One region of the Micromonospora sp. GCM10011542 genome, then DNA from elsewhere that is predicted to be linked to it. Evidence: predicted binding sites of a transcription regulator. Region 1 holds the regulator's gene; each other region holds the start of a gene.
The links. The regulator HrcA, encoded in region 1, represses chaperone genes, less so after heat shock. The targets are predictions, from matches to a motif close to GGTTNGCACNCTCNNNNNGAGNGTGCNAACC.
Positions count from the first base shown of each region.

Region 2: a site for HrcA is predicted at 1,895-1,925, ahead of groL (chaperonin GroEL). Genes of this name have one in related genera too.
Region 3: a site for HrcA is predicted at 1,814-1,844, ahead of groES (co-chaperone GroES). Genes of this name have one in related genera too.

Region 1 covers NZ_JBHSBO010000024.1:10,526-14,851, reverse strand. Annotated here, with positions in the region: gene ACFOW4_RS07410 (16S rRNA (uracil(1498)-N(3))-methyltransferase) at 1-615, opposite strand, end outside; gene dnaJ (molecular chaperone DnaJ) at 617-1,762, opposite strand; gene hrcA (heat-inducible transcriptional repressor HrcA) at 1,836-2,858, opposite strand; gene ACFOW4_RS07395 (DUF4870 domain-containing protein) at 3,057-3,689, shown strand; gene hemW (radical SAM family heme chaperone HemW) at 3,734-4,326, opposite strand, start outside.
Region 2 covers NZ_JBHSBO010000010.1:25,662-29,987, forward strand. Annotated here, with positions in the region: gene ACFOW4_RS02760 (GNAT family N-acetyltransferase) at 1-74, opposite strand, end outside; gene ACFOW4_RS02765 (cold-shock protein) at 294-497, shown strand; gene ACFOW4_RS02770 (hypothetical protein) at 849-1,847, shown strand; gene groL (chaperonin GroEL) at 2,120-3,742, shown strand; gene ACFOW4_RS02780 (hypothetical protein) at 3,800-4,045, opposite strand; gene ACFOW4_RS02785 (GNAT family N-acetyltransferase) at 4,131-4,326, opposite strand, start outside.
Region 3 covers NZ_JBHSBO010000028.1:65,881-70,206, reverse strand. Annotated here, with positions in the region: gene ybaK (Cys-tRNA(Pro) deacylase) at 1-436, opposite strand, end outside; gene ACFOW4_RS09510 (methyltransferase domain-containing protein) at 446-1,663, opposite strand; gene groES (co-chaperone GroES) at 1,978-2,292, shown strand; gene groL (chaperonin GroEL) at 2,363-4,003, shown strand; gene ACFOW4_RS09495 (molybdopterin-dependent oxidoreductase) at 4,134-4,326, shown strand, end outside.

The DNA.
Region 1 (4,326 bases):
CTCGGCGGAGGCGATGCCACCCTCCGGGCCGACCACCAGCACGATCTCCCCGGCGGTCGGCAGGTCGGCCGTGGTCAGCCGGTCGCCGGCCTCCTCGTGCAGCACGAACGCGGCGGCGGCACCGGCGATGCGGCGGGCCACGGTGGCGGTGGACTCGTCCGGGGCGCCGGCCACCACCGGCAGCCACGCCCGGCGAGCCTGCTTGGCAGCCTCCCGGGCGGTCGCGACCCATTTTTCCCGGGCCCGTACGCCCCGCTCGCCGCGCCACTGGGTCACCGAGCGGGAGGCGGACCAGGGCACGATCTCGTCCACCCCGACCTCGGTCATCGCCTGCACGGCCAGCTCGCCCCGGTCGCCCTTGGCGATGCCCTGCACCACGACCAACCGGGGGACGGGCGCGTCCACGTACCCCCGGCTGGTGACGTCGAGTTCGAGGCTGCCCCGGCCGACGGCCGTGACCACGGCGGTCGCCGTGCCGCCCCGGCCGTCGGCGAGCAGCAGTTCCTCGCCCACCCGCAACCGTTGCACGGTGGCGGCGTGATGACCCTCGGGGCCGTCGAGGGTCATCGAGTCGGCGGTGGGCAGCGACTCGACCAGGAACAGCGGCGCGGACACGTCAGGCGTGGCCGTTGAAGGCGTCGCGCATGCGGGAGAAGAAGCCGCCCTGCTTGGTCAGCTCGGCGACCTCCTCGCCGCGGGTCTTGGCGAAGTCGCGCAGCATCTTCTCCTGGTCGGCGTCCAGCTTGGTGGGCGTCCGCACGTCCAGGTGCACGTAGAGGTCGCCGCGGCCGGTGCCGCGCAGGTGCGGCACGCCCCGGGCGCGCAACCGCAGTGTGCTGGCCGGCTGCGTGCCGGCCTTCACGTCGACGGTCTCCTCGCTGTCCAGCGTCTTGATCGTGAGTCGGGTGCCGAGCGCCGCGGCGGTCATCGGCACGGTGACCCGGCAGTGCAGGTCGTCGCCCTTGCGCGAGTAGACGTCGTGCGGGCGCTCGTGGATCTCCACGTAGAGGTCGCCGGCGGTGCCGCCACCCGGGCCCACCTCGCCCTGCTGCGCCAGCCGGATCCGCATGCCGTCCTCGACACCGGCCGGGATCTTGACGGTCAGCGACCGGCGGGTACGCACCCGGCCGTCGCCCGCGCAGGTGGGGCAGGGGTGCGGGATGGTGGTGCCGTAGCCCTGGCAGACGGTGCACGGGCGAGCCGACACGACCTGGCCGAGGAAGGTGCGCTGTACCGACTGCACCTCGCCCCGGCCGCCGCACGCCTCACAGGTGGCCAGGTGGGTGCCGGCGGCGGTGCCGGCGCCGGAGCAGGTGGTGCAGAGCACCGCGGTGTCGACCGTGATCGGCGCCTCGACGCCGAACGCCGTCTCGTGCAGGTCGAGCTCAAGCCGCAGGATCGCGTCGGCGCCCGGCCGGGTGCGCGGACGCGGGCCGCGCGCGCCACCGGCCGCGCCACCGAAGAACGCGTCCATGATGTCCTGGAAACCGACGAACGGGCCGGCCCCGCCGGGGCCACCCGGGCCACCGGCGCCGCCGCCACCGGGGGCGAGGGGGTCGCCGCCCAGGTCGACGATCTGCCGTTTCCGATCGTCCGAGAGGACCTCGTACGCGGCGTTGATGTCCTTGAACTTCTCCTGTGCCTCCGGGTCCGGATTGACGTCCGGGTGGAACTGGCGCGCCAGCTTGCGGTAGGCACGCTTGATCTCGTCGTCGGAGGCTTCCCGGCTCACACCGAGGATGCCGTAGTAGTCCCTGGCCACTGCGTTCCGTGTCCTCATGTTCGTCTCGCGTTGCGCCGGTCGGCGGCCGGAGCCGGCCGTCGGCCCTGACTGGTCAGTTCTGGGCCAGCAGCTCGCCCACGTAGCGTGCCACGGCGCGTACCGTGGCGATGGTGCCGGGGTAGTCCATCCGGGTCGGCCCCAGCACCCCCAGGCCGCCCACGATGGTGGCGCCCGGGCCGTAGCCGGTGCTCACCACCGAGGCGGCGCGGAGGTTGTCGAACTCGTTCTCGTCGCCGATCAGCACCCGGGTCGTGCTCGGCTCGGTCTCGCCGATGAGCTTGAGCAGCACGACCTCCTCCTCCAGCGCCTCGAGGATCGGCCGCAGCGAGCCCTGGAAGTCGAGCAGGCCGCCCCGGGTGAGGTTGGCGGTGCCGGCCAGCGCGATGCGTTCCTCGTGCCGCTCGACCAGCGTCTCCAGCAGCACCGTGGAGAGGGTGGTCATGGCCGGGCGCAGGGTGGTGGGCACCTCCTCGACCAGGGCCTGCACCAGCGGCGGCGTGTCGGACAGCCGGCTGCCGGTCAGCTTCTCGTTGATCAGCCGGCGCAGGTCGGTGACGTCGTCGGCGGGGACCGGGCCGGGCAGCTCCACCAGCCGCTGTTCGACCCGCCCGGTGTCGGCGATCATCACGAGCATCAGCCGGGTCGTGGAGATCGGCACCAGCTCCAGGTGCCGGACCGAGGAGCGGGCCAGGCTCGGGTACTGCACCACGGCGACCTGCCGGGTGAGCTGGGCGAGCAGCCGTACGGTGCGGTGCACCACGTCGTCGAGGTCGACCGCGCCGACCAGGAAGCGCTCGATGGCCCGGCGCTCGGCCGGGCTGAGCGGCTTGACCCGGGAGAGCCGGTCCACGAAGAGCCGGTAGCCGCGGTCGGTGGGCACCCGGCCCGCGCTGGTGTGCGGCTGCCGGATGTAGCCCTCCTCCTCCAGCACCGCCATGTCGTTGCGGACGGTGGCCGGGGACACCCCGAGCTGGTGCCGCTCGACCAGCGCCTTGCTGCCGACCGGCTCCTGGGTCGAGACGTAGTCCTCGACGATCGCGCGGAGCACGGCGAGCTTGCGGTCGTCGAGACCCATCCTCCGCACCTCCTGTCGCACGTCGGCCGCCGGCATGATGGGCCGGCGGACCGTCCTGGCACTCGACTGTAGCGAGTGCCAGTCTACGTCGGCGGACCCGGCCGCGCGATGATCAACGAGGTCGCTGTCCGTTCAGCCGGGCCGCCCCGCCGGTCCCGCTCTGGTGTGGCGTTGCCACCGGCCCCTACCGTGACATCCATGACTGAACCACCTCGTCCCCCCGGCGCGGGGGACTCCGGCGGCTACCCGCCGGAGCCGACCTCGCCGCCGGCAGCCCCTGGCCCGGCCGCGTCGGCCGAGCCACCCACCGCACCACTGTCCGGGGCACCCGGGCCGGGCGGCTATCCCCCGGCCGGCGGCTATCCACCGCCCACCGGTGGCCAACCGCCGTCGGGCGGCTACCCTCCGCCGGGCGGCTATCCCCCACCGGGCGGCTACCCACCGGCAGGCGGCTACCCGGGGGGCGCCTACGGACCAGCCGCCGGCTTTGCCACCAACGAGGACAAGACCTGGGCGCTGGTGGCGCACTTCGGCGGCGCACTCGGCGCGCTGATCAGCTTCGGCCCGCTCGGCTTCGTCGCGCCACTGATCGCCTACCTGGTCCGCGGGCAGCAGTCCCCGGCCGTCCGGGCGCACGCGCTGGCCGCGCTGAACTTCCAGATCCTCTGGTCGATCATCGCGTTCGTGCTGCTCTTCGTGAGCTGGTGCCTGCTCTTCCTGCCCAGCGTCGCGGTCGTGGTGATCCAGATCGTGTTCGGGATCATCGGCGGGATGAAGGCGAACGAGGGCACGCACTACCGCTACCCGATGTCCGCCAGCTTCATCAAGTGACCCGGGTCGGCCGCTCCCCCGGCCGGCCCGGCGCACCCGCCCGCTCAGGGCAGCAGGTCGCGTACCACGGCGTCGGCGAGCAGCCGGCCGCGCAGCGTGAGCACCGCCCGGCCGGCGGCGTACTCCGGCGCAGCCAGCAGCCCGCCGGCCAGCGCCCGCTCGGCGCCCGCCCGGCCGGCGTCGTCCAGCACCGCCAGCGGCAGGCCGGTGGCCAGCCGCAGCCGGAGCATGACGTCCTCCATGTGTGCCTCGTCGCCGGTGAGCACCTCCCGGGCCAGGCCCGGTGACACGCCGGCGGCCAGCCGCTCCGCGTACGCCGACGGGTGCTTGACGTTCCACCAGCGCACCCCACCGACGTGGCTGTGCGCCCCCGGACCCAGGCCCCACCAGTCCGCGCCGGTCCAGTAGAGCAGGTTGTGCCGGCACCGGGCCGCCTCGGTGCGCGCCCAGTTGGAGACCTCGTACCAGGAGAAACCAGCCTCGTCGAGCGCGGCCTCCGCGGCCAGGTAGCGGTCCGCGGCGACGTCGTCGCTGGGGTACGGCAGCTCGCCGCGACGCATCCGGGCGGCGAGCCGGGTGCCGTCCTCCACAATCAGTGCGTACGCGCTGACGTGGTCCACCCCCGCGGCCACCACCT
Region 2 (4,326 bases), on a different contig from region 1:
ACCCGACGGATCTCGGCCCGTCGCGCGGTGGGCGCGGCGCCGGTGCGGTCCGCCCGACCGGGCGCGCTCGTCATGCCGCATACCTATCACAGCGACCGGCGACAATGCCGCCATACCCGTCATGGCCTCGGAATATGCCCGATTTGTGGTCGTGCGCGGCGGTCACGCCTCGTGTAGCGTGCGATTTCGGTCACCCGTTTCAGCGGCCGTCGTCGATCGTGGAAGCAGTGGTCCGAGGCGCCGGCCGTGCCGTCGCCGGGCAGGGAACGCCGCACAGAGTGAGGAAGTGCACCGTGGCACAGGGCACCGTGAAGTGGTTCAACTCGGAAAAGGGCTACGGCTTCATCGCCGTCGACGGCGGTCAGGACGTGTTCGTCCACTTCTCGGCGATCGAGATGGACGGCTACAAGGCGCTGGACGACGGCCAGCGGGTGGAGTTCGAGATCGCCCAGGGCCAGAAGGGCCCACAGGCCGAGCAGGTGCGCGTCATCGCCTGAACGGGCCCGCCGGGTGCGCGTTCCCCGTCCGCTGGCCCGCCACCGGACGGCTCCGGTTGATCGCCCGGAGCGGGGATGCGCCGGGGGCCGTCAGCCGGGAAGATCATGAGCCGTTCCAGCAGACGCTGAGGAGGGTTCATGACCGACCAGCCGCCCCCGCCCGTCCCACCCACCGGGCCAGGCGAGCCGGGCCCGTCCGGCCCGTCCCAGCCCCACTGGGACCCGTCCGGCCAACCCCCGCCCGGGTCGGCGCCGTCGGGCACGCCGCCGCAAGGCTGGAACCCTTCGGGCACCCCGCCGCAGGGCTGGGTGCAGAGCGGTCCGCCGCCGCAGGGTTGGGACCCTGCGGGCATGCCGCCGCAGGGCCCGGGTCCCTACGGTGCGCCGCCGCAGGGCTGGGTGTCCCCGCCGACGGGCGGATACCCGCTCGGCTCCGGTCCGTACGGCGGGCAGCCGTGGTACCCGGGAGCGCCGGTCGGCTGGTACCCGCCCGGTCACGGACTCGACCCGAACGACCCCCTGGTCACGCCGCCCGGAGCCGGTCTGGGTGGCTGGTTCGAGCGGTGCACGGCCGCGGTGCGCCGGGGCTGGCGCCTGCTGGTCCCGATCATGCTGCTCACCCAGGTTCTGCCCGCAGCCGTGCTCTCCGTGCTCTCCCTCGGGGCGGACCCGTCGGCCAGATGGGCGGGCCCTCCGGGGGCGGACCCGACGGCGGGGCTGCCGGACACCTTCGCCCTCGACCTGGTGAGTCTCCTCGCCGTGTTGATCGGCGGCACCCTGGTGGTCGGGTTGGTGCAGTCCATCGGATGGGCCGCCGGCAGTTGGGTGATCGCCCGGCAGGCGGCCGGTGAGTCGGTCGATCTCGGGTCGGCCCTGCGCTACGGCCTGCGCCGGGCGCTCGGGCTCTGGGGCTGGACCCTGCTGATCAGCGTGATCATGGGCCTGGGCTTCTGTTTCTGCGTACTGCCCGGCATCTACCTGGCGTTCGCGCTCAGCATGGCGGGGCCGGTGTACCTCTTCGAGCGGGAGAACCCGATCGGCCGGTCGTTCCGGATGTTCCACGACCGGCTCGGGCTGGTGCTGGGCCGGGTGGCGCTGGTCGCCGTGGCGGTGATCATCGGCACCGTGATTCCCGGGACGCTGGAGTCGGTGGGCAGCGTCCCGTTCGGTACCGACCCGTTCGGCGCACCGGGCACCGCCGTCGGCGTGGTGGTGGTGATCGGGATCGCCGCGCTGCTGGCCCTGCCCGCCCACCTCGCGCAACTGGTCGGCCTGCTGGTGACGTACGCCGAGCAGCGGGCCCATGAGGCGCCGGTGAACAGCGCCCGGCTGGCCGCCGAACTCCGCTGAGCGACGCCATCGTGCTTGCACTCGGCAGGGGAGAGTGCTAAACAAGTCATTGGCACTCGCATACCGTGAGTGCCAATGGTCGGGACGGTGGGGCCACGGTCGCGCCGGCGCGGAGACGCCGGGGTGACACATGGCCGGTCGTCGCGGGCTATCCGGCCCGGCCGAAGGACGTCGTCGTCGCCAGGTGGCGACGTCCCAAGGTGCGTACACCAGGCGGCCCATCCGGGGCACACACTCGGGTGGCCCGTGAGTGTCCAGGAGGACAACGCCGTATGGCCAAGATGATCGCGTTCGACGAAGAGGCGCGCCGCGGCCTCGAGCGGGGCATGAACCAGCTCGCCGACGCCGTGAAGGTGACCCTCGGCCCCAAGGGCCGCAACGTCGTGCTCGAGAAGAAGTGGGGTGCCCCCACCATCACCAACGATGGTGTGAGCATCGCCAAGGAGATCGAGCTCGAGGACCCGTACGAGAAGATCGGCGCTGAGCTGGTCAAGGAGGTCGCCAAGAAGACCGACGACGTGGCCGGTGACGGCACGACGACGGCGACCGTCCTGGCCCAGGCCCTGGTTCGCGAGGGCCTGCGCAACGTGGCCGCCGGCGCCAACCCGATGGCCCTGAAGCGGGGCATCGAGGCCGCGGTCGCGAGCGTCTCGGAGGAGCTGTCCAAGCTCGCCAAGGACGTCGAGACCAAGGAGCAGATCGCCTCCACCGCCTCCATCTCCGCCGGTGACAGCACCGTCGGCGAGATCATCGCCGAGGCGATGGACAAGGTCGGCAAGGAAGGCGTCATCACCGTCGAGGAGAGCAACACCTTCGGTCTGGAGCTCGAGCTCACCGAGGGTATGCGCTTCGACAAGGGCTACATCTCGGCCTACTTCATGACCGACCCGGAGCGCATGGAGGCCGTCTTCGACGACCCCTACCTCCTGATCGTCAACGGCAAGATCTCGTCGGTGAAGGACCTGCTCCCGATCCTCGAGAAGGTCATGCAGGGCGGCAAGCCGCTGCTGATCATCGCCGAGGACATCGAGGGCGAGGCCCTGGCGACCCTGGTGGTCAACAAGGTCCGGGGCACCTTCAAGTCGGTCGCCGTCAAGGCGCCGGGCTTTGGTGACCGCCGCAAGGCCATGCTCGCCGACATCGCCATCCTCACCGGTGGCCAGGTCATCAGCGAGGAGGTCGGCCTCAAGCTGGACGCCGTCAGCGTCGACATGCTGGGCCGCGCCCGCAAGGTCGTGGTGACCAAGGACGAGACCACCATCGTCGACGGTGCCGGCGACGCCGACCAGATCCAGGGCCGGGTCAACCAGATCCGGGCCGAGATCGACAAGAGCGACTCCGACTACGACCGGGAGAAGCTGCAGGAGCGGCTGGCCAAGCTGGCCGGCGGCGTTGCGGTGATCAAGGTCGGCGCGGCCACCGAGGTCGAGCTCAAGGAGCGCAAGCACCGCATCGAGGACGCCGTTCGCAACGCGAAGGCGGCCGTCGAGGAGGGCATTGTCCCCGGTGGTGGCGTCGCGCTGGTGCAGGCCGGCAAGACCGCCTTCGACAAGCTGGACCTGGTCGGCGACGAGGCGACCGGCGCGCAGATCGTCAAGATCGCGCTGGACGCCCCGCTGCGGCAGATCGCCGTCAACGCCGGCCTCGAGGGCGGCGTCGTGGTGGAGAAGGTCCGCAACCTGGAGGCCGGCCACGGCCTCAACGCCGCCAACGGCGAGTACGTGGACCTGCTGGCCGCGGGCATCATCGACCCGGCCAAGGTGACCCGGTCGGCGCTGCAGAACGCCGCCTCGATCGCCGCGCTGTTCCTCACCACCGAGGCCGTCGTGGCGGACAAGCCGGAGAAGACCCCGGCCGCCCCGGCTGGCCCGGGTGGCGGGGACATGGACTTCTGAGTCCAGTTCCGACACCGGACGGGGCGGGCCGCTGACGCGGTCCGCCCCGTTCTTTCGTCAGGTGGGCAGCGGTCGCTGGTTGCGTCGCTTGTGCGCCCGGTCGTACGGCGGCGGCAGTTGGATGGGGGCGTCCACCATCTCCTGCGGCTCGTCGGGTGGGCCGCACCCGTCGGCGGTCATCTCCGCCAACTGCTCGGCGTCGCCGTAGTCGAGCCGCTCGAACGGCAGTTGCCCGGGAAGTTCACCGACCGGTTTCCAGGTGACGGGCGGGCCGTCGTCGATCTGGTCGTCGTCCGTGGTCATGGCTGCCTCCTCTACCGAAACGGTAGGGGGCGTCGATGGCCTTTGCCGACGAATGGCGCTATCTGGATCTATATCCTATTCGCCCTCATTTGCCGTCGAGGGTGCGTCGGTACAGGAAGAAGACCCGCTCGATCCGGGCGCCCGCGCTGCCCGAGTAGAACGGGACCGGCCCGACCCAGCCGATCTGCGCCGCTTCCACCCCCGACTCCCGCTGCTGGTCACGCAGGCAGCGGCGCAGCAGCACCCCGCCGATGCCCGAGCCCTCGGCGGCCGGTGCGGTG
Region 3 (4,326 bases), on a different contig from region 1:
CCAGGTCCGCCGGAGCGAGTTGCAGTTGCAGGCCGCGCCGACCGGCGGAGACGTAGATCGTCGGTAGGTCCAGCGCGGAGGCGTCCAGCACGGTCGGCAGTCGTCGGCGCTGCCCGAGTGGGCTGATCCCGCCCCGGACGTAGCCGGTGGCCCGCTCGGCCACCGCCCGGCCGGCCAGCGCCGCCCGCTTGCCACCCACCGCGGCGGCGAGCGCCTTGAGGTCCAACTCCCCGGTGACCGGAACGACCGCCACGGTGAGCGCGCCATCCACCTCGGTCACCAGCGACTTGAACACACGGTCCGGCGGCACACCCAGCGCCACCGCCACCAGTGCCCCGTAGTTCGGTGCGTCCGGTGCCACCTCGTACGGGTGCGTGCTGTGCGCGACACCGCGCCTGACCAGCAGTGCCGTCGCCGGAGTGCCCTGTCCCGCCACGCTGACAACCTAGACCAGTGGCTGGCAGACGAGCACGGTCGGTGCGCCGGCCACCCGGGTCAGCACGAGGCTCGCCGCCGCGTCGCCGGCCAGCCGCAGATCCCGCCGGAGCTGCTCCGGGGTGAGCGCCGAGCCCCGCTTGAGGATCTCCACCCGGCCCACCCGGCGCTCCCGCAACAGCGCCCGCAGCCGCTTGAGCGAGAACGGCAGCACGTCGGTGACCTCCAGGCAGCGCGCGTACGGGGTGCGTGCCGGGTGGTCGGCGTAGAGGTAGGCGATGCTGGCGTCGGCCAGAGTGGCGTCCAGCTCGCCGGCCAGTTCGGCGACCAGGTGTGACCGGACCACCGCCGGATCGGGGTCGTAGAGGTAGCGCCGGACCGGTCCCACCGCGGCCTCGACCGCGCCCGTGCCGGTCAGCTCGTAAGAAGGGGACCCTTCTCTACCGGAGGCGTTAACAAGGGGCCCTTCCTTCAGCACGGTGGCGCGGCGGGGCACCTCGGCCAGCTCGCCGCACCAGAGGGCGGCCTCGACCAGGTCGCCGTCCACCCCGACCCACTCGGCCTCCGCGCCGGCCGGGATGAGCGCGTGGTCCAGCCCGGGTGCCACCTTCACCACCGTGCGCGGCACCCGCTCGGCGAGCCCGGTGACGAAGTCCCACGGCGGCGAGTAGGCACGCGGGTCGAAGATCCGGCGCCCGGTGCCGGCCTGGCGTCGCGCCGGATCACAGAAGACCCCGTCCACCCGGGAGACGTCGAACGCGGTGGCGTCGCCACACTCGACCGTGAACAACTCGGCCAGCCCGGCGGCTGCGGCGTTGGCGGCGGCCATCGCGGCGGTCACCGGGTCGGCCTCCACCCCGTACACCCGGATGCCGGCGCGGGCGGCGGCGAGCGCGTCCGCGCCGAGGCCGCACCCGAGGTCGGCGAGGCTGCGTACCCCGGCGTCGCGCAGCCGCGCGGCGCGGCGCTCGGCGACCACCCGGCGGGTGGCCTGCTCCAGCCCGGCCCGGGTGAAGAACATGCCGGTGGCGGCCGGGCCGAACTTGCCGACCGCCCGGCGGCGCAGCTCGGCCTGGGTGAGCGCCGCCGCGGCCAGCCCCGCCGGCACCCCGGCCGCGCGCAGCGCCGACGCCGCGGTCAGCGGGTCGCCGCCGGGCAGCTCGGCCGCCGCCGCGAGCGCGGCCGACCCCTCGGGGGTACGCAGCGCCGCAAGCTGGTCGAGATCCACCCGGTCATTGTCCCGGCCCCGTCGGGCTGGCCGGACGGCGGTGTCAGGGGCTGCCGGCGTGTCGCGGTGACGACTGGCGGAACTGTGGCGACACGACGGGTGGCGCGTTGGCACTCTCCTTGACGGAGTGCTAGCCACGGAATAACCTGCGATTAGCACTCTCACCTCGAGGGTGCCAGCTTCCGGGTCATCCGACCCGGGTGCGCACGCCAGGCGGACCGGCACCCGCGACGACGGCCCCGCCCGGTGGCATGTGGCAGATTGACGCTGGTCGGCCCCGCCGACCAGCAACGAAACCAGTACCCCAGGAGGGTATGCCCGTGACTACCGCGACCAAGGTTGCGATCAAGCCGCTCGAGGACCGCATCGTGGTCCAGGCGAACGAGGCCGAGACCACCACCGCCTCGGGCATCGTGATCCCCGACACCGCCAAGGAGAAGCCGCAGGAGGGCACCGTCCTCGCTGTCGGCCCGGGCCGGATCGACGACAAGGGCAACCGCGTGCCGATCGACGTCAAGGTCGGCGACACCGTCCTCTACTCGAAGTACGGCGGCACCGAGGTCAAGTACGCCGGCGAGGAGTACCTGGTGCTCTCCGCCCGCGACGTCCTCGCGGTCATCGAGAAGTAAGCAACCGATCAGTGTCGCTGCCCCGGTCCGGCTCGCCGGGCCGGGGCGGCGGCGCTTCGAAGGGATACAGATGGCGAAGATCCTGAGCTTCTCGGACGACGCCCGGCACCTGCTGGAGCACGGTGTCAACGCCCTCGCGGACGCGGTCAAGGTCACCCTCGGCCCGCGCGGGCGCAACGTCGTCCTGGACAAGAAATTCGGTGCGCCGACGATCACCAACGATGGTGTGACCATCGCCAAGGAGATCGAGCTCACCAACCCCTACGAGAACCTCGGCGCGCAGCTGGTCAAGGAGGTGGCGACCAAGACCAACGACGTCGCCGGCGACGGGACCACCACCGCGACCGTGCTGGCCCAGGCGATGGTCCGCGAGGGCCTGCGCAACGTGACCGCCGGGACCAACCCGGCCGGCCTCAAGCGCGGCATCGACGCGGCGGCCGCCAAGGTCTCCGAGGCCCTGCTGGAGCGGGCCGCGGAGGTCGCCGGCAAGGAGTCGATCGCGAACGTGGCGACGATCTCCGCGCAGGACGCCACCATCGGCGACCTGATCGCCGAGGCGATGGAGCGGGTCGGCCGCGACGGTGTCATCACCGTCGAGGAGGGCTCGATGCTCACCACCGAGCTGGACGTGACCGAGGGTCTCCAGTTCGACAAGGGCTTCATCTCCCCGAACTTCGTCACCGACCTGGAGAACCAGGAGTCCGTCCTGGAGGACGCGTACGTCCTGGTCACCACCCAGAAGATCTCGGCGATCGAGGAGCTGCTGCCGCTGCTGGAGAAGGTCCTGCAGAACAGCAAGCCGCTGCTGATCATCGCCGAGGACGTGGACGGCCAGGCGCTGTCCACCCTGGTGGTCAACTCGATCCGCAAGACCCTCAAGGTCTGCGCGGTCAAGGCCCCCGGCTTCGGTGACCGCCGCAAGGCGATGCTCCAGGACATCGCGATCTCCACCGGCGCCGAGCTGGTCGCCCCGGAGCTGGGCTACAAGCTCGACCAGGTCGGCCTGGAGGTGCTCGGCTCCGCCCGGCGCGTCGTGGTCGACAAGGAGAACACCACGATCGTCGACGGTGGCGGCCAGGCCTCCGACGTCGCCGACCGGGTGGCCCAGATCCGCAAGGAGATCGAGGCCTCGGACTCCGACTGGGACCGCGAGAAGCTCGCCGAGCGTCTGGCGAAGCTCTCCGGCGGCATCGCCGTGATCAAGGTGGGTGCGGCGACCGAGGTCGAGATGAAGGAGCGCAAGCACCGCATCGAGGACGCCATCGCGGCGACCAAGGCCGCGGTCGAGGAGGGCACCGTGCCCGGCGGCGGCGCCGCCCTGGTGCAGGTCTCCTCGGTGCTCGACGACGACCTCGGCTTCACCGGTGACGAGAAGGTCGGCGTCTCGGTCGTGCGCAAGGCGCTCGTCGAGCCGCTGCGCTGGATCGCGCAGAACGCCGGCCACGACGGCTACGTCGTGGTGCAGAAGGTCGCCGGCAAGGAGTGGGGCAACGGTCTCGACGCCGCCACCGGCGAGTACGTCGACCTGGTCAAGGCCGGCATCATCGACCCGGTGAAGGTGACCCGCAACGCGGTCACCAACGCCGCCTCGATCGCCGGGCTGCTGCTCACCACCGAGAGCCTCGTGGTGGAGAAGCCGGAGCAGGCCGAGCCGGCCGCCGCCGGTGGGCACGGCCACGGCCACGGCCACCAGCACGGCCCGGGCTTCTGATCCGGTAGCGCCACGTCCGGGGCACACCGCCGTACGGCGGTGTGCCCCGGACCCTTCGGGGTGAGCCGGGATCATTACCGGACGCTGACGTGGTTGGCGACCGGGCGAGATGATCGCGCACACTGGGCCGATGAGCACCCCGTCGCGGCCGTACGCCGCGCTGGCCGGAGTCACCGCAGCCGCTGTCGCGATCGGCACCGCCGAACCGGTGGCGGTGCTGACCGGTCCCCGCTCCGCGCCGCTGGTCGCGGTCGGCGGGGTGGTCGTCGACGCCGTTCCCGAGTCGCTGAAGCAACTCGCCATCGACGTCTTCGGCACCGCCG